4 regions of the Cellvibrio sp. KY-YJ-3 genome follow, and region 2 is predicted to be linked to each of the others. Evidence: predicted binding sites of a transcription regulator. Region 2 holds the regulator's gene; each other region holds the start of a gene.
What was found. Region 2 encodes LexA, which represses DNA repair genes until DNA is damaged. Its sites were predicted from a motif close to ACTGTNTNTANANACAGT; they were not measured.
Positions count from the first base shown of each region.

Region 1 (8,220 bases), 2.0 Mb from region 2:
TTTTCCTGGTGTACACCTTTGTCTTTAACTGGGTGTTTGATGGGGTATTTGGTTTGCCGGAGGCAGTCCTGAAAACGTTGTGAATCGCTATTCGTCATAGCACTTATGCACGGGTTCTAGGTGCAGTGATTTAAACATGCGCCCTCTATCAACAAATGCTGATAACCACACTGCCCTGTTTATGGCCGCCATCCACATAGGCATGTGCCTCCGCAATCTGCGCCAGTGAATAAGTGCGATCAATCACCGGCTGCAAGATACCCGCATCGGCCAGCGCCGCCAGTTCTGCCAGGTCGCTGGCGCGTTCGGCGCAGGGCCCGGCGATCACCCGTTCGCGCTCCCAGAGTGGTAAATAGAGCGATTGCAACATTTGCGGCAGGGTCGCACTGACTGCGAGCAACCTGCCACCGGGTGCCAGTGCGCGGCAACTTTCGGCCCAGGGCGCATTGCCCTGGGTATCCATAATCACGTCATAGCGCTCGCCGCTGCGGGTGAAGTCTTCGCGCTGGTAATCCACCACCTCGTCCGCACCCAAGCGGCGTACCAGGTCGCGGCTGCTGTCGCTGCAGACCGCCGTGATGCGCGCGCCGTAGTGGCGGGCAAGCTGCAGGGCGGCGCAACCCACTGCGCCACTGGCACCATTAATCAGGATGCTTTCACCCGCCTGCAGCTGGCCGCGGCGCAAAAAATCCAGGGCGGTGGTGCCACCAAACACCAGGGTCGCAGCCTGGTTAAAATCCAGCTGCACCGGTTTATGGGCGATGGCGCCATTGGCATCCAAACAGACATATTCGGCATGGGCGCCCATGGTCAGACCGGTGAGGGCGATAATCGCATCACCTGAGTTAAAACGACTGACCTCACTGCCTACCGCCACCACAGTACCCGCCAGATCAACGCCAAGAATGGGTCGGCGCGGCGCGCGCATACCAAATACCAGCCGCGAGATCAGTCCAAACCCGAGTGGCATCCGCAGGCTGCGCAGGCGCACATCGGCGGAATTGACACAGCTGGCGTGGACTTTCACCAAGAGTTGGTTGGCCTTGGGCCGGGGCTGTTCCACCTCGGCCAACTGTACAACGCCGGGGGCACCATAGCGGGTATAAACGGCGGCTTTCATTGCATATTCCAGGTAGAGGCTATGGCGCGAGTATAGGTCGCCGGACTGGCGCTAAATGTAACTAACTGTAGGCGCTAGCCAAATATATCCAACTGCCCGGTACCGGTTTTGGCGGCAGGCGGAATGCTCAGCGGTTTGCGAAACTGGCTGCAATCCAGCTGCACAAAACGCCCGCTTTTGTTCAGGCCATAGCGTTTGAGCGCCTTGGCAAAACGCTGGCGGATCATATCTGCCCACAGCCCTTCGCCGCGCATACGGGTGGCGAAGTTGGCGTCGTAATCCTTGCCGCCGCGCATATCGCGAATGCGATTCATCACCCGCTGCGCCCGCTCGGGGAAGTGGGTTTGCAGCCATTGCTGGAACAGCGGGTTTACCTCCCAAGGTAGGCGTAGCACGGTGTAGCCTGCGGCGGTTGCGCCCGCACTGGCTGCCGCTTGCATGACCTTTTCCAGCTCCTGTTCGGTGATAAACGGAATTACTGGCGCCACACTGACCAGCACTGGAATGCCGGCTTGCGCCAGTTTTTCAATGGTTTGTAAACGCCGGGTGGGCGATGCCGCCCGCGGTTCAAGGCTGCGCGCAATGCGGTGATCGAGCGTGGTAATGGTGATTGCCGCCGCGAGCAGATTGCGCTCGGCCATAGGTTTGAGCAAATCCAGATCCCGCTCAATCAGTGCTGATTTGGTGATTATCCCCACCGGATGCCGGCATTCATCTAATACCTCCAGACACTGGCGGGTGATGCGCAACGCCCGTTCCACCGGCTGATAGGCATCGGTATTAATGCCCAGCGCAATCGGGCTGGGCTGATACTGGTGATGGGCGAGTTCGCGGCGCAGCAATTCCGGCGCGTTGGTTTTGGCGTAGAGCCGGGTCTCAAAATCCAGCCCCGGCGACAGCCCTAAATAGGCGTGGGTGGGGCGCGCAAAACAGTAGACACAACCGTGTTCGCAGCCGCGATAGGGGTTAAGCGACACACTAAACGGCAAATCCGGCGACTGGTTGCGGCTGAGAATCGTCTTGGCGAGTTCGGCTGTGACACTGGTGTTGAGCGCGGGGTTGATATCGGTATCGTCGCTGTAAGCGACCCAGCCGTCATCGACGGTTTCAATCAGTTGGGTTTCAAAGCGCCCCGCCATATTGCTCACCGCGCCCCGCCCTTTAATCGCCTGCAAGGGTTTTTCGATCCAGGGGGCGGGGTCGCTAAACTCCGGATAATCGCTGGTCATGGCCGCACCTCAAATACTGTATAAATAAACAGTAATCTTGAGCGCGAATTGGCGCTTTGGCAAGCCTTGACGATTCGTTAGTCGCCTTTGATTTAACAAAAATGATTTCCCCTGCAACCTTTTCAAGCATTGCCCGTAAGTTCCTCCGACAACCAAATCCCAGGAGGAATTACCATGAACCCGCTTACTCGCACATCTTATCGCGCCTTGTTAATGGCGCTTTCCTGCACTGCCCTACTCAGCGCCTGTGGTGGCGGAGGCGGTAGCGGTGGAGGTGGTGGCTATTCATCCACGCCCGGCAGCACGGCCTACTCCAGTGTGGTCGCCAGTTCCATCGCACCCAGTAGTACACCGGCCAGTTCGGTCGCGCCCAGCAGTACGCCTTTATCCAGCGAACCTGCATCCAGTGCGCCGGCTTCAAGCTCGGTAGTATCCAGTTCAGCGTCATCCAGCTCGGTGGCACCGGCATTGGTACCGCCCGTGGTATTAATCGATAGCCAGCTCAATAGTGCCGATGGCGATTATTTTGTCGCAAGCGGTGAGGTGTTGGTGGGCATACCCGAGGATTCCGGCAACACCAGTTTTGTCGCGCAGCTACAGAATCGCACCGGTTTTAGCCTCTACACCTTTGCCAATGACACCACCGGTGTGTCCAACTGCAGCGGTACTTGTCTGGCCAATTGGCCGCCGCTGTTAGCCAACCCGGGCGATGAAGCCAGCGCACCCTATTCGATTATTGAGCGCAGCATGGGCACCGCGGGCCCGGCATTGCAGTGGGCCTACCAAGGCCAACCATTGTACTTTTTTATTGGCGATACCAATGCGGGTGAAACCACTGGCAAAGCCATCCCCAACTGGTTGCTTGCACGACCAATGCCTACCCGGATTGTTGCCAACGCCACACTCGGTAGTCATCTCGCGGCAGCAGGCAGTGTGAAATTGGCGATGCCGGTCGACGGCGCCGAGCAAACCAGCACCGCCGAGCGCAACGGTTTTACGCTTTATACCTTTGACAATGACACCGCCGGCGTCAGCAATTGTTCCGGTACCTGCCTCACCAACTGGCCAGCGTTAATCGCCCATACCGGCGCAATTGCCACCGCACCCTACAGTTTGGTGCAGCGCGCCAGCGGTGAAATGCAGTGGGCACTGAACGGCATGCCGCTCTACTTTTTTGCGGGCGATACCCAAGCCGGTCAAACCAATGGTGAAGCAATCGGCAATAACTGGTTTGTGGCGCGCACGCCTTCCGTTGCAGTGAATAATCACCCCACCAAAAACCGCTTGCTGGTTGCTCACGGCAATATCATCACGGCGGCTGGTGCGGCGGATAACTCCCGCCTCGATTTCACCCTCTACACCTTTGACGACGATACCCCCGGTGTCACTACCTGCTTTGGCGCTTGCCTCGCTGCCTGGCCTGCACTTTATGCACCGGCGGATGCACAAGCGTTTGGCGATTTCACCGTGATCATGCGCGATGAAACTTCCAAACAATGGGCTTACAAGGGTTTACCGCTCTACTTCTTTGTCGGCGATAGCGCACCCGGCCACGTCACCGGCGAATACACCGATTGGACTATCGCGCGGCCATAAAAAATCGGGCACTGCACATTTTTGCAGTGCCCGTTTTGCTTTTTAGGCTACGACGCAATCAATAAAAAGAGGAGCAGACAAGATCATGAAATTATTATTTTTTGCACTGGCAATCGCGATGTTAACCGCCTGCGGCGCCGGTTCCGGCGAAGGGTTAAATGAACAGGGATTACCCAGCACCAGTAGTAGCGGAAGTAGCAGTAGCGCCGCTGATGATGGGGTTACGCTGGCACAATTACAGCAAACCATTTTTGGTGCGATTTGCACCAACTGCCATACCGGCGCCAATGCCCCGCGCGGTTTGCGTTTGGATTCGGAAGAAAATTCCTACGCGTTTTTAGTGAATCGCAGCGCCGATGAAATCCCCACCCTGATGCGTGTTAATCCCGGCAACCCGGATGAAAGTTATTTGATAAAAAAATTGGAAGGTGCTGCCGATATTGTTGGCGCGCGTATGCCGCTCGGTGGCCCCTTTTTATCGCAAGAACAAATTGATCAAGTGCGCAGCTGGATCGCCAATGGTGCCCCGCGGGTTGGCAGCGGTGCCGCGACTACCAAAGTAGCGCGCGCCAGTACCCAAAAAACCAATAACCAAATCACCGTGGAATTACTGTTTAGCCGCGCGCTGCAATTTGAATCCATTGCGTCGGAAAGCATTTCTATTTTTTATCACACGCTGAGCGAACATCAGGCGGTGGAAGATTTTTCCCTGCTGCTTAACGATCAAACACTTTATATAACCCTTAACAATATTCCTGCACAGGCGATTCAAGTGGAAGTGATTATTCACGACCGCGAATTGCAGCAACTGCTCGATCACCAGTATCAAGTCGTCGATGGTGATGCCGATGAAATTCAGGGTGGAGGTTATCGCTATGTTTATACACTGTAAAAAAATTATCGCTGCTGGTGCCGCGCTGTTGTTGTGCCTGTTGGCAAATACAGCCGCTGCAGAACCCTATCTGGCGGTGAAAAATAATGTGCAATGTTCCGCCTGCCATACCAACCCGGCGGGTGGTGGTGCACGCACAACCTATGGCGCCTGGTATGGTACGCATCAGCTACCGCAAACGGCGGGCAGCCTGAATTTATTTGATGCGGGAAAGTTGGGTGAAACACTGCGCATCGGCGCTGACCTGCGCACTAACTATTACCAATCAGATCGCGATGAAGCTGAAGACGCGCGCGGTTTTGAAACCCAATCCGGCCAGCTCTATGTGGTATTGCAACCCAAAGACTCGCGCTTTGCACTCTACATTGATGAACAAATTGCTCCCGGCGGTGCGCTGAATCGCGAAGCGTTTATTCTTACCAAATTAAATGGCCAGCACTTTTTAAAAGCGGGCCGCATTATGTTGCCCTATGGAATTCGATTGGAGGACGACAGCGCTTTTATCCGTCAGGCCAGCGGTTTCAATTTTGATACCGGCGATAACGGCGTAGAACTGGGTTTGCAGTACAGCAAAACCCTGTTTAATTTTGCCATTAGCAATGGCAGCAGCGGGCTCAACAATGACGATAAAAATTTGCAGTTTTTATCGCGTGCGGAATACCTGGGCAGCAATTGGCGAATTGGTGCAACCGCGTTATATAACGATGCTGAAGCCGGTGCGCGCACCCAAGCGAATGTGTTTGGTGGATTTGTCTGGCAAGGTTTTGTATTTCTCGCCGAGGCAGATTTAATTAAAGACGAATCTATTGAAAACATTTCCGGCGAATATCAACAGCAGCGTGTGGGTTTGCTGGAAGTGAACCGCGAAATCAGCAAAGGTTATAACGTCAAACTCACCACCGAGTTTTTGGATCCGGACACCAATATCGATGAAAACCACCGCGTGCGGCACTCATTATTATTGGAGTACACACCCTTTGCCAACTTGCAAATTCGCGGCGGCCTGCGCCAAGGCGATGACATTCCCCAGCGCGCTACAGGGAATTATCTGGATATGTTTGCGCAGTTGCATTTTTATTATTGATGGAAATAGTTAGAGCTGGATACCTGCGAACGCAGGTATCCAGTTTTTAATCAATCACAAATTAAACGCATAATCCAAATAAACCTTGCGCACCGAACCCGAATCGCCTTCAGGTTCAAAATTGGCGAGGCGCAGTGCAATGCTGTGTTTGCGATTGGGTTTGTAGACAAAATCCACATCCAATTCACGGCCGATGTTATTGCCCGCCACATCATCTTTAAAAAAGTGATAAGAGATTTCTACCCGCAGGGGTGAGGCGCGCCATAATAAGCCGAGTGAAAAATTGCGCACGCCGCTATTGGGCGTGTTGCCTATTTCATCGGCCCAGCCTTCAAAATCGTGATTGGAACCCAAGGGGGTAATAAACGCCGCGCCATTATTTGCACCGAGAATTTCGTAACGCGTGCTCAATTCCCAGCTGTTAAACCCGAAGCCGAGATCGAGCAAATAATAAGGCAAGCTTTCCGCATGGAGTTCAAAACGATTTTGTTGCGCGGCTTCAATTTGCACGCGGTATTTTATGCGGCGGGCTTTGTAGTTGAGGTTGTAGTTCACACCAACCGTATTATTGGATGCGCTGGGCATGTCCCGGTTGTCGATGCGATAGGCATAACCCACCACGCGGGTGTAGTCCCACTCATTCCATTCAAGCCGGGTGAGGTGGCTATGGTGTTGGTGATCGCCAAAAAACGCGCTGTCTGGTGAGCTATTGCCGTTGCCGTTGCCGTAATCGTGTTCGGGTTGCGAATTTTTTCCATCAGCATCCTCACCAAAAATACGGTTGGCATTGGCGATATAGCTGTAGGTAAAGTTTGAATTGCTGGCGAGTTTAAATTTGCCCAGTAGTGCATCAAAGGTTTGTTCGTTTTGCCAAAAACCATTGCCGCCAATAAAACGCTGGTTGTCAAAATTAATACGCTGGCGACCGAGATGAATAGCGGCAGCGTCCAAGTCTAGCGATAAAAACGCTTGATTCAGGTCCACGCCATCGGGGTCGGGAATTAAGGGCTGATTATTAAAACGCGCACCATCGCTGTGATCATTTTTATAGGCAGTGCCGACCGCGTCCACTTCCACCATTGAATGGAAAATATCACTCCACTCAGATGCCACCGAACCACGCAATAATAGGGATGCTGCCTGGCCGGAATTGTCCGCGTCAACATAGGCGTAGCGCGCGCGGCTGCCCCAATCCCATTCATGTTCACCGCTTGCCACTGCACAGGGCGCCACACTGATTGCCAGTAAACTTGCTGCTAATAATCTCACGCTGTTACCTGCCTTTTATTATTGCCAGTCTTCCGCATTGCCATCGTGTAAAAATGTCACGCCAGTGAGTTTATCCATTTCTTCATAGAGTGGGTCGGGCATGGGGTTTTGTCGCGCGTCCATATATTTCAGTGCAGGCAAGTGATAAATATCCACATGCTCTACTGCATTATTAAACATGTAAATTTTTTCCAGCGCGGGTAAATCCCGATAGGTGAACTGCAGCAGTTTATTGTCGTTAATTTTTAGCAGTTTGAGTGTGGGTAGCGCGTTTAAGTCCAGCGCTGTCATTTTATTGCCAAAAATATATAACTCTTCCAGCGCTGGTAATTCGCCCAGGGTTACTTGGGTAATTTTATTTTTAGCGAGGTTGATATGGCGCAGCAGCGGCAATTTTTCCAGCGTCGCATCGGTCAGTTGGTTGTTGTAGAGCGATAATTTTTGCAGCTGGGTAAAGTGTTCGATGCCAGCAAGTGAGGTGATTTTTTTGGAGTGGCATTCAATCGCGGTAATATCGGCAAGGTTTTGCCAATTTTTTTTTGCCGCCAATGCCGCGACGCAATTTTTAAAGTTGGCATCTGTTAACGGCAAATCCAGCCCGTGACTACACGCGCTGGAGAAGGTGAATAACAAAGCTAACAATAGTTTCCGGGTCATGCGTTTTTTAGACATAGCAGCGCGCCGCAGGCAGGGAAGATAGGACGCATTATATGGCCTTATCCACCTGCGCGAGGAGAACACAGACACCTTTTGCCAGCACGATTTCACTCGGCTCATCCAGCGGTGAACCGCCTACATCCTCTTCCGTCAGAATCAGGTGCGAGGCGTCTTTAATCAAACGCCAATGGGCGACGGATAAGGGCAGTTGTTGGATATCAGTTTGCGCAAATACCCCGAGTGGCCGGACTTGGCCATCGCGTTTGGAAATCGCCCAGAGCTGCAGGTTTTTATCCTCCGCAATTTCTACTGCTTCCCATTTCAACCACAGCTGCGCGCCACCGGTGGCGGTGAGTACGGTCAACTGCGCCGC
Region 1 covers NZ_CP031727.1:937,544-945,763, forward strand. The annotation lists gene D0B88_RS04025 (PACE efflux transporter) at 1-83, shown strand, start outside; gene D0B88_RS04030 (NAD(P)-dependent alcohol dehydrogenase) at 149-1,120, opposite strand; gene D0B88_RS04035 (PA0069 family radical SAM protein) at 1,195-2,349, opposite strand; gene D0B88_RS04040 (hypothetical protein) at 2,524-3,945, shown strand; gene D0B88_RS04045 (hypothetical protein) at 4,031-4,837, shown strand; gene D0B88_RS04050 (hypothetical protein) at 4,821-5,921, shown strand; gene D0B88_RS04055 (alginate export family protein) at 5,976-7,190, opposite strand; gene D0B88_RS04060 (leucine-rich repeat domain-containing protein) at 7,209-7,862, opposite strand; gene D0B88_RS04065 (anti-sigma factor domain-containing protein) at 7,897-8,220, opposite strand, start outside.
Region 1: a site for LexA is predicted at 2,365-2,382, ahead of D0B88_RS04035 (PA0069 family radical SAM protein). Genes of this name have one in related genera too.

Region 2 (8,220 bases):
ACCCTGGGTGATGGAGTTCTTGCGCGATCAACTGGCAATGACCGTTGCCGAGCAACTGATTCTTCTCAAAGTCCTCGATCCACTTGCGGATGAACGCTATGGCGATCTGTATTTTGAGTTGCACGAGCAGAAGCAGGAAGTTTACGTCGTTACTCATGTTGATAAGTGTGCATGGCCAGATGGGCGTGGCGCCATTCAACTTGGCTTTGATCCTGCCATGCGAGCGCAGTATCTGACATGGAGTGCATTTAAAGACGCATATCGTAAAGCGGTTAAGGACTATGAAAAAACACGGCGAGCAATTGATGCAGTACTCGATCAAAAAAAGCAGGAGCTGGGTATCGCATTGGATCAACCAGTTGCTGTAGATCAATTAAAGTTATGGGTTAAACAACTCTCGCAAGATGTTGAATATAAAGATTTAGTTGTTCGTGAGCAGGATTTGAAAGATGCGATGGATCGTTTTATTGCACATCTACCGCTCTCGATTGGCGATGTGGTTGCTGTACCAAGATTGGTACCGCATGCACTTCAGCACGGTGTGCGGGTCGTAGAATTCCAGACGCCGGTTTATGAGCGAAAGATTCTTAGTTTCGGCCAGAAGGTTCTCACTCAGCAGCATTGGGATACGGATGAGGCCTTGAGTCTGGTCGATATCAATGCTGAGCATTTGCTTCCGCCGGTCATAGTTTATGAGAGCGACGATATTCAGATTCAGCGCATCGTTAACTTCGATGAATTTGAAGTACGCCGGATTGCCTTGAATGGTATTCATCACTTTGATGTTGAGCGCTATTGCTTGTTAATGGTGTTGGAAGGAGAGGTAATTATTGGTGATGATGCCGCTGCTGCCACATTGGCTAGCGGTGATGTGGCACTAATTCCTGCTAATACCCATGCTGGCCACAGGCTTAAAAGTTCTGCCGGTTGCTTGTTATTGCAGGCAATCCCTCGCGTGGGTTGATATTTTTCAAGTGCAACGATTGATAAATAGCTGGTAAATAGGCTTCCATAACATTGGGTGTTAGAATGCGCGCCCTTTTCTTGCGTCAATAACGGGAATCCTATGTCTTCCTTTTATGAAATTGTTGAGCTGACGAATGGCGATGTTGCCTTGCAACGCGCAGATAGCGAAACTAATGAGCCCTTGGTAACAATTCGTTTTTCGCAGGAATCTCTGGCATTTCTGGGAGAGGAAAAGTTCATGGTCGCCAAAGCGATGATTGAAGCGGGAATGGATGTAGCAGGGGAAATTGCAGATCAGCAGGCAGAAGCCCAATTGGATGATAATTTTAGTGAATTATCCGAGCTGGAAAAAATGATGCTGCATTGATTAAGCGAGGTTGTTATCGTCCTTGATCTCCATTATTCAACTTGAATTTATCTAACACGTAGCAGCAGCCCCTGACATTGACCTTTTGCTGCTGCCGTCTCCAGCTGCGACAGCTCCTTATCACTTAATTTCCCAGGACTGGATATAACCGTGTGGCTGTTGCCAGCAGACAGTGCCTCCCAGGTTATCCATAACAGAGCTTGTGGATCTTGCGCATGAATAACGCGGATAAAGCGAGTATTTACGCCGTAGGATTCAAGCAAATCCCTACTGATATTGTGCGGTGCGATCCAGGTAATCCAGCGGTCACTGGCGCTATTGCTTAAAAACGCAATCATGGGCAAGAGCAGGGCGAGCTGTTCTGGCGAGTCGCTGGTTAATACCAGCTCGGTGACACCGCTGGCAGTTTTCTGGTTGGGGGTATGTTGGGGTATAACACGAGCGATATTAGTCACGGCGAATTACTCCTACGCTTAAACCTTCAATACTGAATTCCTGGTCGCGGGTATCAACCAGAATGACATCGAAATCGGGGTTCTCTGGCCATAACTCAACTTGTGCGCGGTTACCTGCACGCTTGAATCGTTTTACTGTGACTTCTTCACCAATACGGGCGACAACGATTTGGCCATTGCGTGCCTGATCAGTTTTATGTACTGCGAGTAAGTCACCATCAAGAATGCCGGCATCTTTCATGCTCATGCCATGCACTCGCAGAAAGAAGTCAGCGCTGGGCGAAAAGAAGCTGGTGGGAATGTTGCAGTAATCTTCAATATGTTCTTGTGCAAGGATCGGGTTGCCTGCAGCAACTCGTCCGATAATAGGAATGCCCGCTTGCAATTCAGGTAATTTAATACCGCGCGATGCGCCGGGGATAATTTCGATTGCCCCTTTGCGAGCAAGCGCTTTGATATGTTCTTCGGCAGCATTTGCTGACTTAAAACCTAAGATACGTGCGATTTCGGCGCGGGTAGGTGGATAACCGGTTTCATCCGCATAACTGCGGATCAATTGCAGTACCTGTTCCTGTCGGGGCGTTAAGTCAAACATAGTGCACTCCTGGGTCTGTTTATCTGTACAGTGTCTGTGATTATATACAGTAAATCAGCTTGTGCAATAGTTTTTCAAACTGCTGTTATTTCACCCTGTTGCCATAGCGAATGTTGCGCAATTCGCCCTGAGTAAAATACAGATGGGTCATAAATTTGCCTTTGCCTGGGTTGTAGGTCCAGATCTCGACTTCCGTGCAGGTTTGAATGGCGACATTGTTTTGAATGTTGTTGTTGCCGTTTTGAACACCTTGTGGAGTGGTGATTGCGGCGGAGGGCTCGCAGTAGCTATCGGTCATCAGTGGCTCACCACACAGTTCGATAATATCCGCTTTTGTATCGCCCGCACTGGCGAGTTGACCATTGCAGCGAAGGGAATCGGCATTCGCGGTGGTTGCTAGTAAAGCGGTGCATAAAATGAATGGAGCGGTATATTTGGCCATCGTTTTTCCCCCGTTATAGATATTGTTAATTTAATTCTCATGACTGAATCGAAAATGAATTAACTGCCTATTTTGAGCAGAAGTTTATCTAGCAAACGATTAGGTAGAATTCGCTTCATTACACCAACGAGGTAAGTGGGGAAGGTGACGTAATAACGTGCTTGTGGACGAGGTGACTCGAGGGCATGTTTAAGCCGTTTAATAACAGCCGCTGGTTCCAGGGTGAAGGGGGTGTTGGTTTCTGCTTTGCCCAGGCGATTGATTGCCTTTGCGTAAATATCCCGGTGGCGGCTTTGTTCGGTGTCGATGTTTTCCAGTAGTGCAGTGAGAGCATTTTTACGAAATTCGCTGCGTATCGGTCCCGGTTCAATCAGTGAAACAAATACCCCGGTGCCGGCTAATTCAAGGCGCAATGTATCGCTAATACCTTCAATTGCATATTTGCTCGCGTTATATGCCCCGCGTAACGGCATGGCGGAAATGCCCAGAATCGATGAGTTCTGAATGATTCGTCCATAACCCTGCTTGATCATGACCGGCAGTATTAAACGCGTTAACTCACACCAACCAAAAAAGTTGGTATCAAATTGTTTGCGTAATGCATCAATAGGTAAGTCCTCTATCGCTCCCGGCTGCCCATAGGCGCCGTTGTTAAAGAGTGCATAAATTTCTCCGTCGGTAAGTGCCATTAATTCTTTAAAGGCTGTTTGGATTGAACCTGAATCGCTCAAGTCCAACTGCAGGCATTCAAAGCCTTCAGCGGTGAGCCGTGCTACATCGGTAATCTTGCGGCAGCTGGCGATAACCCGGTAGCCCGCAATTCGTAGCGCCTGGGCGGCTTCATAACCTATACCCGTTGAGGCACCGGTGATCAGAATAGTTTTTTGCATGAGCGTCACTTTTTGTTAAAGGTTTTTGCGATATAGCCGCTAGCTTATAAGACCAGCGAATGTTCTGGTCGCGACTGTTCAGGCGCTGTTTAGGGCCGCAGCATTCCGCTCCTTGTTGAGCCGCAACAATCAATGGTGATGTATGAATTCCTATTCTGCCGTAAATAGCTATGCCAGCGTTAAAGTTCATTCCGGTGTTGAATCTGCTTCTCCCCATCGTCTCATCCAGATGTTATTTGAAGGTGCTCTGGAGCGTATTGCGCAAGCAAAAGGTGCTATTGCGCAAAAACAATTTGCGCGCAAAGGTGAGTTAATCAGCAAAGCGGCGGCAATAGTAGGGGGCTTGCAGGGCAGTTTGAATGACAATGAAGGCGGCGCGTTAGCGGCAAATTTAGATAGCCTTTACGATTACATTATCCGTCGGTTAACCCAGGCAAATTACGAAAACAGCATTGATCAACTGGATGAATGTGCGCGCTTGCTTGGGGAGATTAAATCTGCCTGGGATGCAATTGGCAAAGACGTTTAAGGAGTCTGCGATGACGCTACGATTAGTACCTGAGCCAGATTACACCGGTGAGGCCGGGATAATGGCCATGCGCTCACTGCAGCAGGCGTTAACTGTCGCCTTGCAGCAAGAAGATTGGGAGCGCATTCGTCATTTGGATCGTGTTTGCGTTGTATTAATAGACAGGGTGATTGCCGCTAATCGTAATGACAAATCAACATTGATTCGCGCCCTGAGTGAATTGAAAGGTGTTTATGCCGGTTTGATCGCTCAATGCCAGCAGGAAGTAACCTTGCTGCATGCGACTTAATCGCAAAGTCACGCAAACATTGCCCCATATGGCCACAAGTTCGCCGGAAATTAACACCGCAACCTGCTTTTTATGCGCAATACTCGCCAAAATCAGCCGACCCTGCTAGCCTAGGTTAATCCTATGGCTATCAGGTATATGCTGTGTCTAATTACAATCCGCAAGAAGCACTCAAACAATATCAGAAGCTCGGTATTGAGTCCGAAGTCAGTCATGCATCGCCCCATCGTTTAATTCAACTGTTATTTGAAGGCGCGTTAGGGCGTTTGGCGGCAGCGCAAGGTGCGATGGAGCGGGGCGATATTGCCGTTAAAGGTGAAATGCTTGGTAAAGCGATTGGCATTGTCGGCGGTTTGCGTAGCTCGTTAGATATGGAAGCCGGCGAAATATCCGAGCGTCTGGATCAGCTTTATGAATACATTAATCTTCGCCTGTTGGAAGCCTCTGCACAAAACGATATAGATAAAGTAGTTGAAGTCATTCAGCTGCTTAAAACAGTCAAGTCCGGTTGGGATGAAATTGGCCCGCAAGCCGCCAAGGCTCCCTGATCATTCCGATTGTTACAGTAAAAATTAAACCCGCACCTGACAAAAATAATAGTGACTTTTTCATTCTGATTTTTGTCAGGCATTTTTTTGGCGAATAAATATTCAAATTGTTGTCTTTCTGATAAAGCGCCAATAAAAATTCGTCATTAATTTGACTAACCTCACAGTCTCTACTAATACTTACTCCCATAAATCTTCTCGCCGTGTGTAGTTGTCAGCTAATTGGCAGCCATAAGTCATTGGCATGAAATGAAAAAGGTCTTGGGGTATGTGGCGCAACAACAAAGTTTTGGTTATTGACGATAATCCGTCACGTCGACACGATCTAAATGTGTTATTGGAATTTCTCAGTGAGCCTGCATTGGTCAGTGCCAGCGATAATTGGTTATCGGCGGTGGCTGATCAGAATCATGGCGAAGATTATGTCGCCGTTTTTATTGGTGATTATCGCGCCAGCAAACAAAATCTTACCCAACTGCTCAAAGATGTGCGCAACTGGAATGATGAATTAGCAATTGTGCTGGTGGGTGATGAAAATCAAAACGCTGATGCCAGTTTGGAGGATGCACTGCGTTTTATGGTGATTGCCAATCTCTCGGTTCCTCCTACCTACAGCAAGCTGGTTGATACCTTGCACCGCGCACAGTTGTATTGCGAAGCTCAATCCAGTTCCAAACGCCAACCGCAACGTCGCCCTGTACATTTATTCCGCAGTTTGGTGGGAACCAGCCGCGAAATTCAAAATGTGCGCGAAATGATGGCGCAAGTTGCTGATAAAGATGTGTCGGTATTGATTACCGGTGAATCGGGTACCGGCAAAGAAGTGGTTGCGCGCAATTTGCATTACAACTCCCCCCGTCGTGATAAACCTTTTGTACCGGTTAACTGCGGTGCCATTCCTGCAGAGCTGTTGGAAAGTGAATTGTTTGGTCATGAAAAAGGTGCATTTACCGGTGCAATCAATTCTCGCGCCGGGCGTTTTGAAATGGCCGAAGGTGGCACCTTATTTTTAGATGAAATTGGCGATATGCCACTTAACATGCAGGTAAAAATTCTGCGGGTATTGCAAGAGCGTTGTTTTGAGCGTGTAGGCAGCAATAAAACACAGCCGGTTGATGTTCGCATTATTGCGGCGACCCATCGCAACCTTGAACAAATGATTACCGACAATACTTTTCGCGAAGATTTGTTTTATCGCCTGAATGTTTTCCCTATTGAACTACCTTCACTAAAAGAGCGCGCAGAAGATATCCCTCTGCTGATTAATGAGTTGGTGTCGCGTATGGAAAGTGAGCAGCGCGGTTCAATTCGTTTTAATTCCGCCGCGATTATGTCGCTCTGCCAACATGAGTGGAGCGGTAATGTGCGCGAACTGGCGAATTTGGTTGAACGCATGGCGATCACTCACCCTTTTGGTGTTATTGGTGTACAGGATTTGCCTGCAAAATACCGTCACATTGACGTAGTTGAAGAAGATTTTGTGCAATCCTCCCAGCGTGTGGTTGGTGAAAACTCAGCGGGTGCTGGTTATGTGAGCATGAACGATACACCGCTGTTACCGGAGCAGGGAATTGATTTGCGTGAATACATTACCAATCTGGAAATGAGTTTGATTCAACAAGCGCTTAACGACTGCGGTGGTGTTGTTGCGCGCGCCGCCGATAAATTATGTGTGCGCCGTACGACACTGGTTGAAAAAATGCGCAAATACGATATGCAGCGCTAGTAAATTTAATTCTTTTAAAGGCGGCGCAAGCCGCTTTTTTTATGCATCAAATTTCTGGCTATTGGCCCTTATCAATTTAATTAGCAAATGAATAAGCGGAGGGAGCTTAAATATGGCAAATACTTGGGTAGTGTGCATTGATGGTACCTGGAATAGCCCCGGTCAAACCGACACAGATCCTGTCGATCATCAAGAATCTGTTACTAAAACCAATGTGCAAATTTCATGGGAGGCGCTCACCCAGTGCGACTTAAATAGTGCCAGCCCTTATGGTGCTATTGAGCCACTGGCCGGGCAGGCCGGAGCAGCGCTTTATTTAAATGGAGTGGGCAGTAGCGGCAGTGAAAAATGGCGCAATTTTGAGGGCTCCACCGGCACCGGCACTTCCGAGCGCATTATTGATGCGTACCAATTTTTAGCGCAGCGCTGGCAGCCGGGCGATGCAATTTTTGGTTTCGGTTTTAGCCGGGGTGCCTTTGCGGTGCGCAGTTTGATGGGGTTTATTCATTGTGTTGGTTTGCCTGAACATAGGCGCATTTTAGGCTCCACTGAATTGCTGTCGCTCTACGATAGCTATCGCAAAAATAAAGTTCCAGCAAATGTCCTAGGCATGCAGCCAGCGGGCATCCATTTTCTTGGTGTGTGGGATACGGTTGGTGCTTTGGCATTTGGCGATGGTTTTAACGATTACCATCAGTTGAGCCCTGGAAATGTTCAAATCTGTTGTCAGGCGCTGGCGTTGGATGAGCAACGCAAACAATTTTTGCCGGAATATTTTAAGGTGAGCAATGCCACCCAGCAGATTAATCAAGTCTGGTTTGCTGGTGTGCACTCGAATATTGGTGGTGGTTATGTCGATACAAATTTATCGGATATCACTTTATGTTGGCTGCTTAATAGCGCCAAGCAAGCGGGGCTGAAGCTGGATGTGAGCCAATTGTCTGGTTTTTATGCACAGAGCCCTGAGGGGGAGATTCGCCAGAGTTATCAGGAGTTTTGGAACACAATGCCGGATATAGGTAAGTGGGTAGAAAAATTTGGTTGGTTAAAAGTAGCGCGCACTATTGAACCGGACCAAAAAATTCACTGCAGTGTTATTCAGGCCATGCAACAGGGTTATAAACCTGCGGCAAAAACAGCAGAGGGCATTACGTTTAGTAGCCTTGAGTTGGAGCCTTGGGGATTTAACGATGTGTGAGCCATAAAAAAGCCCCGCATTCTATAAGCAATACGGGGCTTTTTTAGCATGCTTTTAGTCTGCAAATTTATCGCACAGACAAACTAAACATTTATTTGTTGAAACATCAATTTGCTGCTTGTGGGCGACGTGCACGTTGTGCAGGTTTTCCAGCGCTGTTGCCACTGCGATTTCCCGCGTGTTGCTGGCCTTGCGGTTTACGCTGCGCGCCATCT
Region 2 covers NZ_CP031727.1:2,927,341-2,935,560, forward strand. The annotation lists gene D0B88_RS12310 (hypothetical protein) at 1-964, shown strand, start outside; gene D0B88_RS12315 (hypothetical protein) at 1,067-1,333, shown strand; gene D0B88_RS12320 (cell division inhibitor SulA) at 1,381-1,788, opposite strand; gene lexA (transcriptional repressor LexA) at 1,781-2,383, opposite strand; gene D0B88_RS12330 (DUF2845 domain-containing protein) at 2,469-2,825, opposite strand; gene D0B88_RS12335 (SDR family oxidoreductase) at 2,885-3,715, opposite strand; gene fliS (flagellar export chaperone FliS) at 3,858-4,244, shown strand; gene D0B88_RS12345 (hypothetical protein) at 4,255-4,533, shown strand; gene fliS (flagellar export chaperone FliS) at 4,677-5,081, shown strand; gene D0B88_RS12355 (sigma-54 dependent transcriptional regulator) at 5,350-6,807, shown strand; gene D0B88_RS12360 (DUF2235 domain-containing protein) at 6,920-8,005, shown strand; gene rhlE (ATP-dependent RNA helicase RhlE) at 8,112-8,220, opposite strand, start outside.

Region 3 (8,220 bases), 2.1 Mb from region 2:
GACAATTCATGGTTTTGTGATGGAAGCCTGCAGCTCCGGGGCGGAAGCCCTGCAAAAAGCGGTGGCCTTCAAGCCGGATTTGATTCTGCTGGATGTGATGATGCCGGGCATGGACGGCCCCGAAACCCTGAAGCACCTGCGTGCATTTCCGGAAATGGTGGCCGTACCGGTGGTGTTTATGACCGCCAAAGTGCAGCCGCAGGAGGTGCAGGGGTATCTGAATTTGGGCGCGCTGGGGGTGATCGCCAAACCCTTTGACCCCATGACTCTGGCGCAGCAGCTGGTCAGTATTTGGGAGAAGCGCTAGCGTTATTGGTATAGGTGCTAGCCCAGGCCCGACCAGAGCATATCCAGGTTTTTAAAGCCCCAGTCGTCGGGTGATTCGCGCCCGATGATTTTGTCTTTGCCCTTGAGGGCTGCCAGATCCAGGGTTTCCTGAATAATCGGCATTTTGGTTTTGGCGGAAAAAAACACTTTTACTGTGGGGTTGAGCAGCGAGTGCTCGTTCTGTTCCACCACTACCGCCAGGCGGCCGCTTTCCAGCCGCACCAATGAACCCGTGGGGTAAATACCCACGGTTTTGACAAAGGCCTGAAACACCGCCTCATCAAAATGCCCCTTGCTCCACTCCGCCATTTTGCGAATCGAGTCTGCGGGTGCCCAGCCTTTTTTATAGGGGCGATTGGAGGTGATGGCATCATAGACATCGCACACCGCGCCCATCTTGGCAAACAGGCTGATGGTGTCGCCCTTCAGGCCATGAGGGTAGCCGGTGCCGTCCACCTTTTCGTGGTGATGCAGGCATACGTCCAGCACCATGGGGCTCACGTCGTAGTTTTCCATCAAAATACGTGCGCCCACTTCAGGGTGGGATTTGACCACCGAAAACTCGGCGTCGGTGAGTTTCCCTGGTTTATTGAGCACTTTCATGGGGATGCCCACTTTGCCTAAATCGTGCAACAGACCGGCAAAACCGGCTTCGCGCACCATCTCTTCGTCAATATTCAACTGGCGCGCCAGCGCAATCATCAACGCACAGACGGCTACCGAGTGCATGTAGGTGTATTCATCGGCATTTTTAAGGCGCGCGAGGCTGATCAGGGCGTGAGGTTGGCGCAATACCGAGTTGGAAATTTCCTCCACCAGCGCGCGCGCCTGTTCCACCTGAATGGCGCGGCCCATGCGCGCATCGCTGAACATTTCAATCACCGCTTCTTTGGCTTTGGCGCACAGTTTGGCGGCAGTCTGGATTTCCTCGTCGAGCGATAGCTTTTCGCCTACGGCGGCTTTATCTGCGCCCAGCAACAGCGCTTCTGCTTCCTGTGCTACTTCGGCTTCGGTCTTGGCTGCGGCGGCATCGCTGGCATCTATGCCCTGGCTGACATCAATCCACAGCTCCTTGATCCCGCTCGCCTGAATCGCGTGCAGGTCTTTTTCATCGTCCAGTAAAAAACGCGTTTTCCAAAAGGGATGCTCCATCCATGAACCGCAAAATTCACAGATAAACATACCGAGTTTGATGTCTTTTACGGCGATTCTTTTTAGCATGAAGCCCTGCAGTGGCTGGCAAAATGGATTATTAGTTGGTCGGAAGTGGGTGGCGCTAAGGCTAGTATAGACGCGCTTTGCTGTGATGCAGTTCCGGCTACCCAGATATTAAATTCAGCGCCGTAAATATCCCATTGGCGGACATTGGCTATTCGTGCGCAACACTTCTATTATTTGACAACTGGCGCCTGTCGTTGCGGGGCGTATCCCTTTTGCTGTTACAGAATCAGACACCAATGCAAACCATCGGGTACAGTTTTTCTATGGACAAAAAAACCGAAATCGCCGCGCGCCTTGAGGCTCTGCGCGCCGATTATGCGGCGCGGCTGCCCGCTGAAATCGCGCGCTTGCGCGAACTGGTAGCCCTGGCATTAGTGCCGGAAAGCCAAGCCGCCGCCCTGCAGGAATTGGGGCAAAAATTGCACAAATTGGCCGGCTCAGCGGGCAGTTTTGGCTTTCCTGACTTGGGTAAACAAGCCAAAAAACTGGAGCTACAGGTGTTGGACTGGGTAGCCGCTGGCACCGTAGACACTGGCATGCTGCGGGTATTTTCAGTGGCGGTGACAGCGCTGGGGGGCGAACTTCAAATAGCGCCTGCTACCAGTGTCGCGCTGCCACCCCCGGCAACACCATCGGGGGCGGTCAGCTCGCTCATTTATGTACTGGAAGATGATCCGGATGTGGCCAATGAACTCTGCATCACCCTGCGCCATTTCGGCCATCAGGTAGAGCACTTTGGCACCATCGCCGCTGCCGAGGGCGAGATTTTGCGCCGCCCGCCGGATTTTATGATCTGCGATGTCATGTTCATTGATGAGGGGCGCGAAACCCCGGAGGCGATTGCCCGGTTACAGCACCAATTACCCGCTTCGGTGCCGGTGATTTTTGTCTCCAGTCGCACTGATTTTGACGCCTACCATGCCGCCGTGCGTGCCGGTGCGGTGGGTTATTTTGTGAAGCCACTGGATATCATCCGGCTGGTGGACTGCTTTGAAAATTATCTGGATCGCCACCGCAGTACCCCCTATCGTGTACTGATTATCGATGATGATCTCGCCCTTGCAGAGCACTATAAATTGGTGCTTGGCGGTGCCGATATTCGCGCCGAAGTGAGCAATAGTCCGCGCGATATTTTTGCCTTGCTCAATGACTTTCACCCCGAACTGATTTTGCTCGATATCAATATGCCGGTGTGCAGCGGTATAGAACTGGCGCAGGTCATTCGCTTGAATCAGGATTGGCTGCGGGTTCCCATTACTTATTTATCCTCCGAGCAGGACGAACAAAAACGCGCGTTAGCCATGGGGCGCGCGGGCGACGATTTCCTCAGCAAACCGCTCAGCGATCTGGAATTGGTAACGGCAGTTTCCGTGCGCGCTGCGCGCAGCCGCCAGTTAAGCGATGCACTGGATCGCGACAGTTTGACCGGCTTACTGAAGCATTCGCGCATTAAAGAGCAGGTGGATATAGAGCTGAGCCGCGCCCAGCGCACCGGTGAAGCGCTGAGCCTGGTGATGCTGGATTTGGATCATTTCAAACAAATCAATGACAGCTACGGTCATCCGGCAGGTGACAAAGTCATTAAAGCCATCGCCCATTTATTGCGCCAACGGCTGCGTAAAATGGATGCAGTGGGGCGTTACGGCGGTGAAGAATTTGTGGCGGTATTGCCGCGCTGCACCCGCGCTGAAGCGCATTTATTAATGGAAGATATCCGCAAACGTTTTCGCGACCTTACCTTTACGGTCGATCAAAAAATCTTTCACGTCACCCTGAGTGCGGGAGTGGCATCTTTTGAACCGGGTATAGAGCGCGCTGAGCAATTATTGCAAGAGGCCGATGCGGCGCTCTATCGCGCGAAAAGCGAGGGACGTAATCGCGTGTGCAGTTTGCGCGGGGCAGATGTGGCGCCTGTGTGAAGCGTAAATGTTTACCAGTGCAACGCTAGCCCTGCAAAAACAACCCTCTAAAAACCACTGCCCAAAAACAACAACGCCCGGAGATCCGGGCGTTAGTTTTTTAGGCGGTTGTTTTTGGGTAGTTATTTTTTGCCAGATGCTTAAGTGTATTTATTCCAACTCTTCGGGATCGGGCAAATCTGGCGGTGTACTATCTTCTGTTGGCACCGGGACATCGCGCTGCATATCATCCAAATAACGCTTGGATTTTTCACCGCTCATGGGTGCTTTACCAGGCAGGAAATCGCCCTCGGTTTTTACCAGCTTATCGTTTTCAAAATAAACGGTGTAAAGGTATTGGGTAATTTCACCCTGTGAACCGCGACGCACACTGTAAGGGTAATCCCAGCGGTCATCGTTAAAGGTATTCGGCAGTAAAGTATTGCCGAGTACAAAGCGTACCTGGCGTTTGTTCATGCCCAGTTTTAATTGATCGACCATTTCCTGGGTAATGATGTGGCCCTGCTGAATGCCAACTTTATACACACCAGGAAAGCGGAAGCTGGAGCAGGCGGTGAGGCCCGTAATAAACACAAGGGCCAGAAATACACGGCTGGCTAATTTCATACTAGGGCTTCCACTAACGAAAATGAACGCGGATAATACCCGAACCACAGGAACACTGAGAAGGGTTTGGGGGAAATAATGGCAGACGGTAACCACGAACTGCGCAAAGCGGGTCTTAAAGTGACCTTGCCTCGTGTGAAAATTTTGCAAATGCTGGAGTCCTCTGAACAGCATCACATGAGCGCGGAAGATGTATATAAAGCGCTAATGGAGCAGGGCGACGATGTCGGTTTGGCAACTGTCTATCGGGTATTAACCCAATTTGAATCTGCCGGTTTGGTAGTGCGGCACAATTTCGATGGCGGCCACTCGGTATTTGAAGTGGCGCGCGGCGAACATCATGATCACATGGTGGATATAGATGCCGGCACCATCATTGAGTTCCATAACGATGAAATTGAGGCATTGCAAAAACGTATAGTGGCGGAATACGGCTACGAACTCACCGATCACAGTCTGGTGCTCTACGTGAGAAAAAAACGCCCATCCTGACAGTGAATGTTGTTAGTTGATTGGGTGGTTGAATAAAAGGGCGCAGTGCATAGCGCCCTTTTTTATTGCTCACGGTTTGCTGAACTCTGGTTAATACCCTTAAAAACTCAGCATTTCACGAGCATGGGCGATGGATTGATCGGTAATTTTCAAGCCGCCCAGCATGCGTGCAATTTCCTCCACTTTGCTATCGCCCGCTAATTCCACCAGGGTGGATTCCGCGCTTTTTTTGCTCGCGGTTTTCACTACCTGCAAATGCTGGTGGCCCTTGCTTGCCACCTGCGCCAAGTGGGTTACACAAATCACTTGCCCGCGCTCACCCAGCTGACGCAATAGTTGGCCCACGACATCACCGGTGGCACCGCCGATGCCGACATCGACTTCATCGAATACCAGTGTGGGCGTCGCGGAGGTTTTGGCGGTAATCACCTGAATGGCGAGGCTGATGCGCGAGAGTTCCCCGCCCGAGGCAATTTTTGCCAGCGGGCGCGGCGCTTGGCCGGGGTTGGTGCTGATTAAAAACTCCACCTCTTCCAAACCATTGGGGCCGGGTTTGTCGGTCAGTGGTAATAAGCTGATGGTGAGCTTGGCATTTTCCATCGCCAGTAATTTGAGTTGTTCATTAACCTGTTTGGCCAGTGTTGCGCCGGCTTTGGTGCGTTTGGCTGATAGCTGCTCGGCCAGTTGGCGATAGGCCTTTTCCGCCTGCTCCACTTGCTGCGCCAATTGATCCAGCTTGGCATCGCCGCCTTGCAGTTGTTCCAGTTCGGCGCTGAGTTTATCGATAAATGACGGTAGTGCTTCCGGCTGGATGCGGTGCTTGCGCGCTATGTCGTAAATTGCTGAGAGGCGGTCTTCCACCACCGTCAAACGCGCAGGATCGAGGTTGAAGGTATCGATATGGCGCTCAATTTCGTGCTGCGCTTCTTCCACTTGAATCTGCGCGCTGGTGAGTAACTCTTCGGCCGCCTGCAGTGCGGCGGATTTTTCCGGCAGGCTGCGCAAAATATGCAGTGCGCGATGCAGGTTCACACTCAAACCCTGTTCGTCATCGCCACAAAACGCGGCGAGTTGCTGGCTGCCGCGCAAAATTTCTTCGGCGTTGGAAAGGCTGCGCTGCTCCGCTTCGAGCTTGGCGAGTTCACCTTGCTGTAAACCCAGCTGTTCCAGTTCGTTAAATTGATAGCTAAGCAATTGGAAGCGTGCGCTCACATCGGCGGCGTTATCGCGCAGGTTAATAAAATGCTCTAACCGGCTGTGCCATTCGCGAAAGGCGAGGCGCACCTGTTTGGCTAATTCGGTTTGGCCGGCAAATTCATCCACCAGGCGGCGATGGGTATCTTTTACCAACAGCGATTGATGCTCATGTTGGCTGTGAATATCAATCAGCATTTCACCCAGCGCACGCAGTTGCTGCAGCGTCGCCGGTTGACCGTTGATATAGGCTTTGGATTTGCCATCGGCATTGATTACCCGGCGCAGCAAACACTCGTGCGGATTATCGCTCTGCTGCAAATCGTGGCTTTGTAGCCACTCCTGTGCTGCGGGGATTTGGCTGGTATCAAAACTGGCGCAGATATCGGCGCGGCTGGCACCCGTGCGCACGCGCTCGCCATCGGCTTTATCACCCAGCGCCTGCCCGAGTGCATCGAGCATGATGGATTTACCCGCCCCCGTTTCGCCGGTAATCACGGTCATACCGGGTTTGATGTCCAGATCCAGTTGATCGACCAGCGTAAAGTTTTGGATATTCAGGTGAGTCAGCATCAGCGCCTCGCAAATCCGGCAGCGGCGATGAAGTGCGCCACTAAAAAAGCCAGACATTATGGTGAATAATTGTCTGGCTATATATACAGTATTTGCGCAGGCGGCGGCAAGTGGGGGGAGCGATAAGCCGTTCCGGAATGCTAGAGGCGGAAACCTTCCAATTGGCGGCTCAGTTCGTCGGAGGCGTCGCGAATTTGTTGGGACGCCAGCAGCGTACCGCGCGCAGCATCTTTGGTGCCCAGCGATGACTGCTCGACCTGGCTTACATACTCCAGAATCAAACTGCTCGCCTGTACATGTTCGATGAGTGAGTTGCCAATGTGCGCGACCATCTTGGCGACTTCATCAGTCTCCTGCCGCACGCTCTCCACAATTTCACCGCCCTGACGGGTTTGGCCTATGCCATCTTTTAACTGCACCACCATGTCATCCATATTTTGTTTGGCGACGCGGCTGGAGTTCTGCACAGCGGTAATGGTCTCGCCAATTTCGCTGGTGGCTTGGGTGGTGCGCTGCGCGAGCTGGCGCACTTCGTCGGCCACTACCGCAAAACCGCGCCCCTGTTCACCCGCGCGCGCCGCTTCAATCGCGGCGTTCAGTGCGAGCAAATTGGTTTGGTTGGCGACTTCGCTAATCACCGAAATCACTGCAGAAATGCTGTTAATCCGCGCCGCGAGGTCATCAATACTGGTTTGGGTTTGGGTCACGCTGTTGTCGATTTCAACAAAACTTTTTACCGCACTGGAAATCAATTTTTGCCCCTGGTTGGCGGTTTTGGAGGCGTGATCGGTTTGGTTAGTGGCAATTTTTGCCTGCTGCATGGCGTCCTTGGTTTGCAGATTAAATTCTTCCGCAGAAGACGCGATTTTGATGGTATTGGCGCTCTGGTCTTCAGCCATGGCGGTACTGGTTTCAGCTTTATGGACTATGTCATCGCTAATCGCATGCAGGCGCGCGACCATGTGCGAAATGCTGCCGATCATCTCGCGCAAGGCATGGCGCATTTTCACTACCGAACCATAAATACTGTCCTCTGCTGCGCGACGTACATTGCGCTCAGTCAGGTCGCCGTTGGCAACGGCGCGCACCAGCGCCAGCACTTCTTTTAATTCCGCGCCCAAACCGTTATCCAGCTTGCGCGCAAACAGCACCACGGGAACCACAATAATCAGCATCACCAGTAAACAAATGGTCAGTTGCCATTTGGCGGTTTCCCAAAAGCGCGCGTTGACTTCGTTAAAGCCAATGCCAGTGCCCACTACCCAATTCCAGCGCGGTGAGAGTTTGGCAATAGACAATTTATTTTCGATGGAGCCATCGGCCTGACGTTGGGTCCATTTATAACGCGCTGTTTGACCGCGCGCTTTTTCCACCGCTTTTTGCAGGATCTCACCCACACTGCGGCCATTGCCATCCTTAAATTCATGGAAGCTGGTGCCGTGAATTTGCGGGTCGAGCGGTGCGGCGACAAAATTCAATTTTTCATCGGCGACGTACACATACTCGGACTTGTGATAGATGTTGTTGCGCAGCAAATCCGTCGCAATTTTTTTGGCTTGCTCATCGCTTAGTTCGCCGCGCGCGGCCAGCTGTTCCATCTGGATCACCGTCGCATAGGTGCTATTCAGTAACTGCTCCACACGCGCTTCATTATCCTGATTATTGGAATAGCGCAGGGTAAATAGCCCAATCAACATTATCCCCAGCAGGCCGAGCAGGATTTGGGCGGAGACAATCCAGATTTTGACGCGTAATGACATGGGGCCTCCGAAGGCGGCTAAGTTGTGATCAGATGGATTGACAGTAGCCGCATGAGACAACGTTGTCAATGGTGGTCGCAAGGTATTTTCAGGTGGCTGTGTTTTTTGGTGGGCCTTGGTTATTAAGG
Region 3 covers NZ_CP031727.1:566,985-575,204, reverse strand. The annotation lists gene D0B88_RS02560 (response regulator) at 1-307, shown strand, start outside; gene D0B88_RS02555 (HD-GYP domain-containing protein) at 325-1,548, opposite strand; gene D0B88_RS02550 (diguanylate cyclase) at 1,812-3,467, shown strand; gene bamE (outer membrane protein assembly factor BamE) at 3,618-4,073, opposite strand; gene fur (ferric iron uptake transcriptional regulator) at 4,152-4,565, shown strand; gene recN (DNA repair protein RecN) at 4,665-6,332, opposite strand; gene D0B88_RS02530 (methyl-accepting chemotaxis protein) at 6,473-8,092, opposite strand.
Region 3: a site for LexA is predicted at 6,405-6,422, ahead of recN (DNA repair protein RecN). Genes of this name have one in related genera too.

Region 4 (8,220 bases), 1.8 Mb from region 2:
CCCATACCCCAGAGCATTACCAGCGGAATCACCACCAGCGGTTTCATCAGGATATTGGCAAAAATCGCGATGATGCCAATACGCACCGGTGATTTCATATCCTGCCGCGCAAAATAGCCAGGTACCAGAACCTTGATCAGCATAAAAGCGAATAACCCGAGTGCATAGGCTTTAAGGCTATAAGAGGACATAAGGATATCCGACTGCCTCATCTCACCATGGTAGAACAGGGTATAGAGAATCGGCTCCGCCAGAATGATCAGCGCGAGCGTGGCGGGCAGCGCGATCAGCACCACAAAACGAATCGCCCAGTCGAGCATCTGGCTAAATTTTTCACCCGATTGCGTGGCGCTCAGGCGCGATAAGCCGGGCATAATCACCGTCGCAATCGCCACCCCGAATACACCAAGCGGCAGCTCTACCAAGCGGTCGGAATAGAACAGCCAGCTTACGGCACCGTCACCCAACATAGTGGCAATCATCGAATCCAGCAGCAGATTCAATTGACTTACCGACACCCCAAACAGCGCCGGCGTCATCAGCACCAAAATGCGTTTAACGCCGGGGTGCGACCAATCCAGCTTGGGCGATGGCAAGAGGTGGATCTGGCGCAAAAACGGCAATTGGAACAGCAGCGAAAAAATACCCGCCGCAACAATACTCCACGCCAGTGCGTAGGCGGGATTGGGGAAGAAATCGGCGACAAGCAGCGCCGCTGCGATCATAAATACATTGAGAAAAACCGGCGTCACGGCGGGGATCGCAAAGCGGTCGTAGCTATTCAAAATCGCCCCGGCAAAACCGGTAAGCGAGATCAACATCAAATAGGGAAAGGTGATGCGCACCAAGTCGGTCAATAGCGAAAACTTCTCTGGCTCATCGGCGTAGCCATAACCAAAAATATAGGCAAAACCAACTGCACCCAACACCCCAATCACAGTCACCAACAGTAAAATCGAACCAAGGCAACCGGCTACTTTATCGACCAACTCTTTCACTGCAGCATGAGTACCTTTCTCGCGATACTCGGATAACACCGGAATAAATGCCTGGGAAAAGGCGCCCTCGGCAAACAAACGCCGAAAGAAGTTGGGGATTTTCTGGGCAATGGCAAAAGCATCCATCGCGCCGCCCGCACCCAACACACTCGCCAATACGATATCGCGGATCAGCCCCAGCACCCGCGACAGCATCGTCATGGAGCCCGTAAGCAAGCTGGAGCGCAGCAGGCTTTTGGGACCCTTTGGTTTCTCCGGTGAGGGTTTCTCCGAAGAGGGCTTTTCCGGCGATGGCGGTTCAGGTGATGGAACGGGAGGTAACGCGGCGGAGTCAGACACGGGCAAATCCTGTGCAGGTGAAAAGAAGCGGCATTATCAACGGCTGGTATACTCAGGCACAACACCCAGCCATCACGATCAAGGAGAATCTATGCGCAACTTATCACGCCACCGCACTGCGGCAGTTATTACCAGCCTGATTACACTGCTTAGCGCCTGTTCAAAAGAAACTACCGACACCCAAATTGCTCCGTCCTCCGCGCATATTTCCGTTGCCGCCAGTTCCAGCGTAGTCGCCAAAATTATGCACCCCAGCTGGGATGCAGACCAAAATGGCGTGAATGATTGTGAAAATGATGGCAGCTGCGATCACAACGTCGACTACAGCCAGCCGCGTCCCGATCCGGTTGCCGCCCTGCACCAACGGTTCGCCGCTAACAGCAAACGAGGCCCCTTTGTATTTACCTGCGCAAGCGAGGCAGCACCCACCTTTACCGCCACTTTTTACGCCACTGAACCGGGCACACTTATTTTGGAACACGGCCAAAATGCCGCCGAACTACAGCAGGCGCCAGCCGCCAGCGGCAGCAAGTACGAAGGGCCGGATGCCAGCTTTTGGGAACATCAGGGCGAGGTACGAATCCGTTGGGGAACTGGGTTGACAGAGTTGATCTGCAAAGCAACCCCTTAAGGCCTTCACCGGTGGGTGCCTATAGCCACCCACCGTCTCCTCACCAAAAAAATGCTTTCAAACACTCAAAATCACAAAAAATAACAACTTCTCCGCTTCCTGATGATGCCCGGGCATGGCAGACTTCCGCCCTCAATAGCCTGGGTATTTTCGTAACACAACCATTGTGTACATTTCCATTCATCAGGAAGATTTTATGTCTATTAAGGTCGATGATCTGACGGTAATTAGCGTCATAGTGCCTGTATACAACGTGCAAGATTACTTGCCCGAATGCCTTGCGTCCCTCGCCAACCAAACATTTAGTAAACCTTACCAAATCCTGCTGATTGATGACTGCTCCACAGATGACAGCAAATCAATCTGCGAAGACTTTGTGCGCACCAACCCAAGCCTCGCTAAACTTATTTACCTGCGCGAAAATAGCGGCGTCTCGGTTGCACGCAATACGGGAATCAGCGCCGCCACTGGCACCTACTTCACCTTTGTCGATTCTGATGATCGCCTGCCCGCCACCGCACTGCAGCAACTTTACGACGCTGCGATTAAGCACAAAGCCGACCTAGTAAAGGGCAACAACCTTATTTTTAATGAGGTGCGCTGCCGCAGCGCCAATCACAATGTAAAGAAAGAAAAAATTTACGAAGGTGAAGCCATTCTCTCGGCCTTTCTGCAACACAAGGAAGTCCGTGGCCACACCTGGGGCAAACTTTTCTGCCGCGCCAGTTTTGCCCATATCCTCAACCCGCCCAAAGTCACCATGGCGGAGGACACGCTCTACTGCGCAGAGGTTTTTTCCAAAGCAAAAAAACTGGTGCTAATTACCGACACTGTATATCACTACCGCCTGCGTCCATCCGGTGCAACGGGCAGAAAGTTCCAAACCGGCGCCTATCTCTGGTGGCTGCATAGCATCGAAAGTTGTGGTCATTTTGTTTCCAACGCCACACAACAACGACACCTGAAAGCACTGCAAATCAGAACACTTCTGCAATTGGTTCGAGAAGCGCGCCATCTCAAAACAAAAGACCTGAGCACAATTTTGCCCGAAGTAACAGCACGCCAGCGGCAATGGCAATTGGATGCATCACCGCGCCGTCTGGTATTTAAAATCAGCCCCAAGTTTTTATTTGATTTCCTTAAATTCAAGCTTCAACTCAACCACTTGAAACACCGCCTGCGCTATCAAAACCATGCGAATATCACCCATTAACTTCCGCTAGCCCCACCCAAAAAAACGCGACGCTTACTTCACAGCAATTTTTAACGGTTGACATCCCGCCCCGCCGCAGATACTGTATATAAAAACAGTAACAACCTTTTGAGGATTTACCCCATGGCAGTAGTCGCCGTTTGGTTATGTGATCGGGATGGCAGTATGTTTGAAGACAGAAAAATCGCAGAAGAGCACGATAAGTATCTGGAACTTGCTGCCAACATCACCCAGTTGATAGAAGACAACATTCCCGGTATCGATGAACAACACAGCGAAGCGATTGGGCTGTTATTAGCGCAACGCCGCGAATTGTTAGCAAAAGCCTGCAAAGGCAAGCCCGATGAATTATTGCAGCCCTTCACCTACGAAAAGCCTGCAACCCTGAACAGCAAAACCGGCGCCGCCATGGACAAGGACAACTAGGCAGCAAGGGTTTCTGTAAGCATGGGTGCGCCCACAATCACCCGTGCCGTTAATGGCCGCCCACACAGCCATTAACACCCCACAAACAACTGAATTACCACTCAGTGGTTTGTTCGTGTAAAGGTGTGCTTTTGCTGCGGGCAATCACTACTCCCCAGCAGTTGTTGTTCTCAGCACTGCACACCGGCTTCCAACCATTCGTTAATGTCCGTTTGTCAGCCACAAGCGACCACAGAAACGAATCGCTTTCACCACTGCACCTTTCCTATGGAACCTCAACGGGTGCGGTGGTTTTTTCATTTTCTTGTGTTATTGTCATTTTTACCATATAACTATTTACCCCTGCCTCGCCGCAGCGGATAAACCATAACAATAAACTTGTGGATGAAAACGACATGCATTCAGAAACTCTCCAGGCTCGCCCCTGTAACACCTATTTGGTCCTTAGCGCCCTGCTTTTTTCCGTGTTATTCAGCGCTTCGCTTGGTGCACATGCAAACACCCTGCGAATAGTGCAAGGCAATAACAGCATTGAGGTATACGCCAGAGGTTTACTGCAACTGGCGCTCAGCAAATTGCCCGAATCCTACAAAGCACAAGAGACAGTGCCCAATACCAGCGAGGAGCGCATGGTAAGCATGCTGATGGACAACCAGTTGGATGTGGTCTGGTACGCAACCACCAATGAACTGGAAGAAAAACTGCAGCCAATTCGTATACCTATTTATCGCGGGCTGCTGGGCTACCGGGTATTGATGATTAAAAAAGGCACCCAGCATAAATTTAATGGCATTAAAACCTTGAGCGATTTGCGGCAGGTGTCTTTGGGCCAAGGGCACTTTTGGGCAGACACCAATGTGCTCACAGCCAATAGTTTAAATGTGGTGAGAGTGCTGAAGTACGAAGGACTTTTTTACATGCTCGATGGCGACCGGTTTGATGCATTCCCACGCGGCGCCCACGAACCCTGGTCGGAAATGCAACGCTACCCGGATCTGGCGCTGGAAGTAGAGCAAAACCTGCTGCTCTCCTACACCAACCCTTTTTATTTTTTCGTCAACAAAACCAATACCAAACTCGCGCAAGATATAGAGCGCGGCCTACGCCTTGCGATTGAAGATGGCAGTTTTGATGCGTATTTTTTTAATGACCCAACCGTAAAAGATGTAATGACCAAGGCCAACCTGAAAAACCGCACACTGATTAAATTGGATAACCCGGGGCTGCCCAAAAACACGCCGGTGGACGATGCATCACTCTGGTTCAATCCCTACACATTCAACGAATAATTGCCCCCGGCGGTGCTCGCCACTGTAGCTACAGGGCGAGCTCAAACCGCTAACGGTACATATTCAGGTATTGCACCATGCGCGGAAAATCGGCGCGATTGGGGCTGCTGCCGTGAGGCAAGGCTTGATGCCAAATAATTAAATCACCCGCCTTGGCCGCGATAGGTTTCACCGGCCACTGCGTCCAATCCTGTTGTTGCAAATCGATTCCCTCTGGCTGCGCGGCCAACCACCGGTCAATTTTTTTATGGAATCCCGGCACACAACAAAATGCCCCCTGGTGTTCGGCAACATCGGTTAAATAAATTAACGCCTGGGTACCAAAAGGAACCGGCGCCGTTAATTCCACATCCCAATGCATTCCCGGCCCGGGAAACTGCCAGCGATCAGTTTCCGGCGGATTAAAACCCACGCGATCCGTTGTCATCACCAGATCCTCGCGCTGCCACAGCTGCTGGAAAATACGGCGGATATAATCCGAACGACGCGCAATCTCAAATGCGGGATGGGCAAATAACTGCACCATAATTTTTTTCATCTGCGCGGAAGATTGATACCAACTTGCAGGATCATGTTCGTGCATGCCTAAAAAATCCCAAATAGCAGCGCGCGCCGCTGCAGATTCACTGGCCGCTAACACACCCGGCACAATCAGGTAGCCCTGTTCGTCCCAATGCGCGAGCTGCTCATCATTCAGCGGCAACCCCGCGTGGGGCTTCAATGCCTCGTGTTTATTTTCGATAAAATTGCGTATCGCGCTATTGGTGCGCTCAACTTGTTGCGGCGCAAGCGTGCCAGCATTGGCACTGGCGAGCCAATATTCAATATCGACCAATGTGCGAGCCGAATAGAGTTGTTGCATGGCAGGCTCAAGCCCCACACCCAACTGGTCCAATAAAATGCGATCCAACAGCCATTCACTGTCGGGAACGGCGGTTAATTGCTGCCGCGCTGCCGCAGACGAGTTCGCCTGTTTGCGCAACTGGATTTTGTGCCACAGTCGTTTTACGTGATAAATACCCTGACTATTTTTTTCCAAACTATCAGGCAATGCGCAATCGGTAAGCTCGGGCAATTTCTCATAGGTAAAGACACATTGGGGATAAACGCCAAGCGCGTAGCGAAAATGCAGCACTGAATTGGGCAAGACTCGTGCGTTACGTTCATACAGTGGCAAGGTAAGCTGCGATTGATTGTCGTGCAGCTGATAAGCGCCAAACACTTGAATAAAGGTAGTTAATTTTAAATCCTGCAACAGCAGGTCATAGTCAGGCACCAATAGACTGCCCTGTGCACAAGCAGTATCCCCATTACCTAATTGCATCGCAGTAGTCTTGTCCAGCTGAAATACCGACCCCAAATGCACATCAGGATTTTTGCATTCATTCCCTGCGGGAAAAGCGCCAGCGCTCAACCATAAATTCAGGCGAATAATTTCCGGTATCAGCCAACCATCCGCTTTTAAAAATTGTTGCAGATGACTAAAAATACTGACTTGCGGCTCTTGTATCAAACCTTGCCGCATAGTTTCAGAAATAATCAGATCAAACTTTTTCGCGCTCTGCCATTCACAAGCATCGGCACATTCAGCCTGCACAATAAAATTACTTACATCCAAAAAATCTATCAACCGCTGTAATTTTGTCAGTGACTCCGGGTGAATATCTAACAGCGTTACCCGCAGCTGTCTTGCATCCAATAACGGCAACAAGGGAATCAGCAATAAACCAAAAGGGCCAGTGCCGGCGTACAACACATCGATGGCTTGATGATTGACTTGATGATTATGGTGTTGCAGCTTTTGTTGGATCGCCGCGTAAACACCCTGCATAAAAATGCGCGTGCGCTGCACATCTTCAGCACACTGTGCCGCCGTGGTGGGTGACACTGCCTTGCCCTGCGCGGTGACAGTGGCATGCTCATCCAAAAAGAGTGACGGGTGCAATTCCAGCCCGGTGATAGCACACAAGCGCCGCACCAGTTCGTCGACAATTGGCTTGGCTTCGCCCGCCGTGGTGCAGGCGAGCAATTGGATAACAAGCTGGCGCAGATCAGTAGCCATCAATCAGAATCCTTAAAACAATAATGGGGGAGTTGCCATAAGCCTATCGCAAATTGGGGATTTTGGTATTTCACGCTATTTCACCCACTGCGATAAAGTGCACAAAATGACCCGGCATCGCGAAGCTGTCATCAAATCGGCAAATTACTTTCATAATTGAAGGCTAGGGTTGAGCCTGCAACATCCAACACTGGCCCAAGGAGGTTCCCATGCTACGCCGAATTCATGTATTAACCAGCAGTATGCTATTGATGCTATTAATGGCCGGCAGCGCCGCTGCCTATAAGGATAAACACGACCACCATGATGAGTACGACAAACACAAACATAACAACGCCAGTATCCAGCTCGGCCCCCGCCCATTATTTTTAATCAATGACATGGATGACAGTGCGCTGAAAAAGAAATTACAAAGCTGCATAAATCGCCCGGTTAAAAAAACCGATTTTTCAATTGGTCACCGTGGCGCGCCCTTACAATTTCCCGAGCACACCAAAGAATCCTATGAAGCCGCAGCGAAAATGGGCGCAGGCATTATGGAGTGTGATGTCACCTTCACCAAAGACAAACAACTGGTATGCCGTCACTCGCAGTGCGATTTGCACACCACTACCAATATTCTCGCCACGCCCCTCGCCAATAAATGCAGCCAGAATTTTTCACCCTTTGATCCGGTAAGCGGCAAAGCAGCCAGCGCCAATTGCTGCACCAGCGATATCACCCTCGCTGAATTTAAAACCTTGCGCGGAAAAATGGATGCGTTCAACCCCAAAGCAACCACTGTGGATGAATACCTGAAGGGCACTGCTAGCTGGCGCACCGACTTATACGCCGACAAAGGTACACTGCTTACACACGCAGAAAGTATTCAGTTGTTTAAAAAGCTCGGTGTAAAAATGACACCCGAATTGAAATCAGCCAGCGTAGCTATGCCGTTTGAAGGCACCTACACCCAAGCCATGTATGCACAACAAATGATTGATGAATACAAAGCAGCTGGCGTAAAAGCGCGCGATGTCTGGCCACAATCGTTCGACATTCAGGACATTCGCTACTGGATTAACAACGAACCGGCGTTTGGTAAACAAGCCGTCTATTTGGACGATGCCAATAGCATCGCCGATTTACCGACTGCCAGTGAATTACAAATGTATGCCGACGAAGGCTTCAATATTGTCGCACCACCTATTTGGGTGCTGTTAGCGTTGGATAACAACAATAAAATCATCCCTTCAGAATACGCACGCCACGCCAAAAAAGCC
Region 4 covers NZ_CP031727.1:269,753-277,972, forward strand. The annotation lists gene murJ (murein biosynthesis integral membrane protein MurJ) at 1-1,226, opposite strand, end outside; gene D0B88_RS01245 (MliC family protein) at 1,429-1,968, shown strand; gene D0B88_RS01250 (glycosyltransferase family 2 protein) at 2,165-3,181, shown strand; gene D0B88_RS01255 (YebG family protein) at 3,305-3,607, shown strand; gene D0B88_RS01260 (transporter substrate-binding domain-containing protein) at 4,003-4,896, shown strand; gene D0B88_RS01265 (phytanoyl-CoA dioxygenase family protein) at 4,946-6,958, opposite strand; gene D0B88_RS01270 (glycerophosphodiester phosphodiesterase family protein) at 7,168-8,220, shown strand, end outside.
Region 4: a site for LexA is predicted at 3,263-3,280, ahead of D0B88_RS01255 (YebG family protein). Genes of this name have one in related genera too.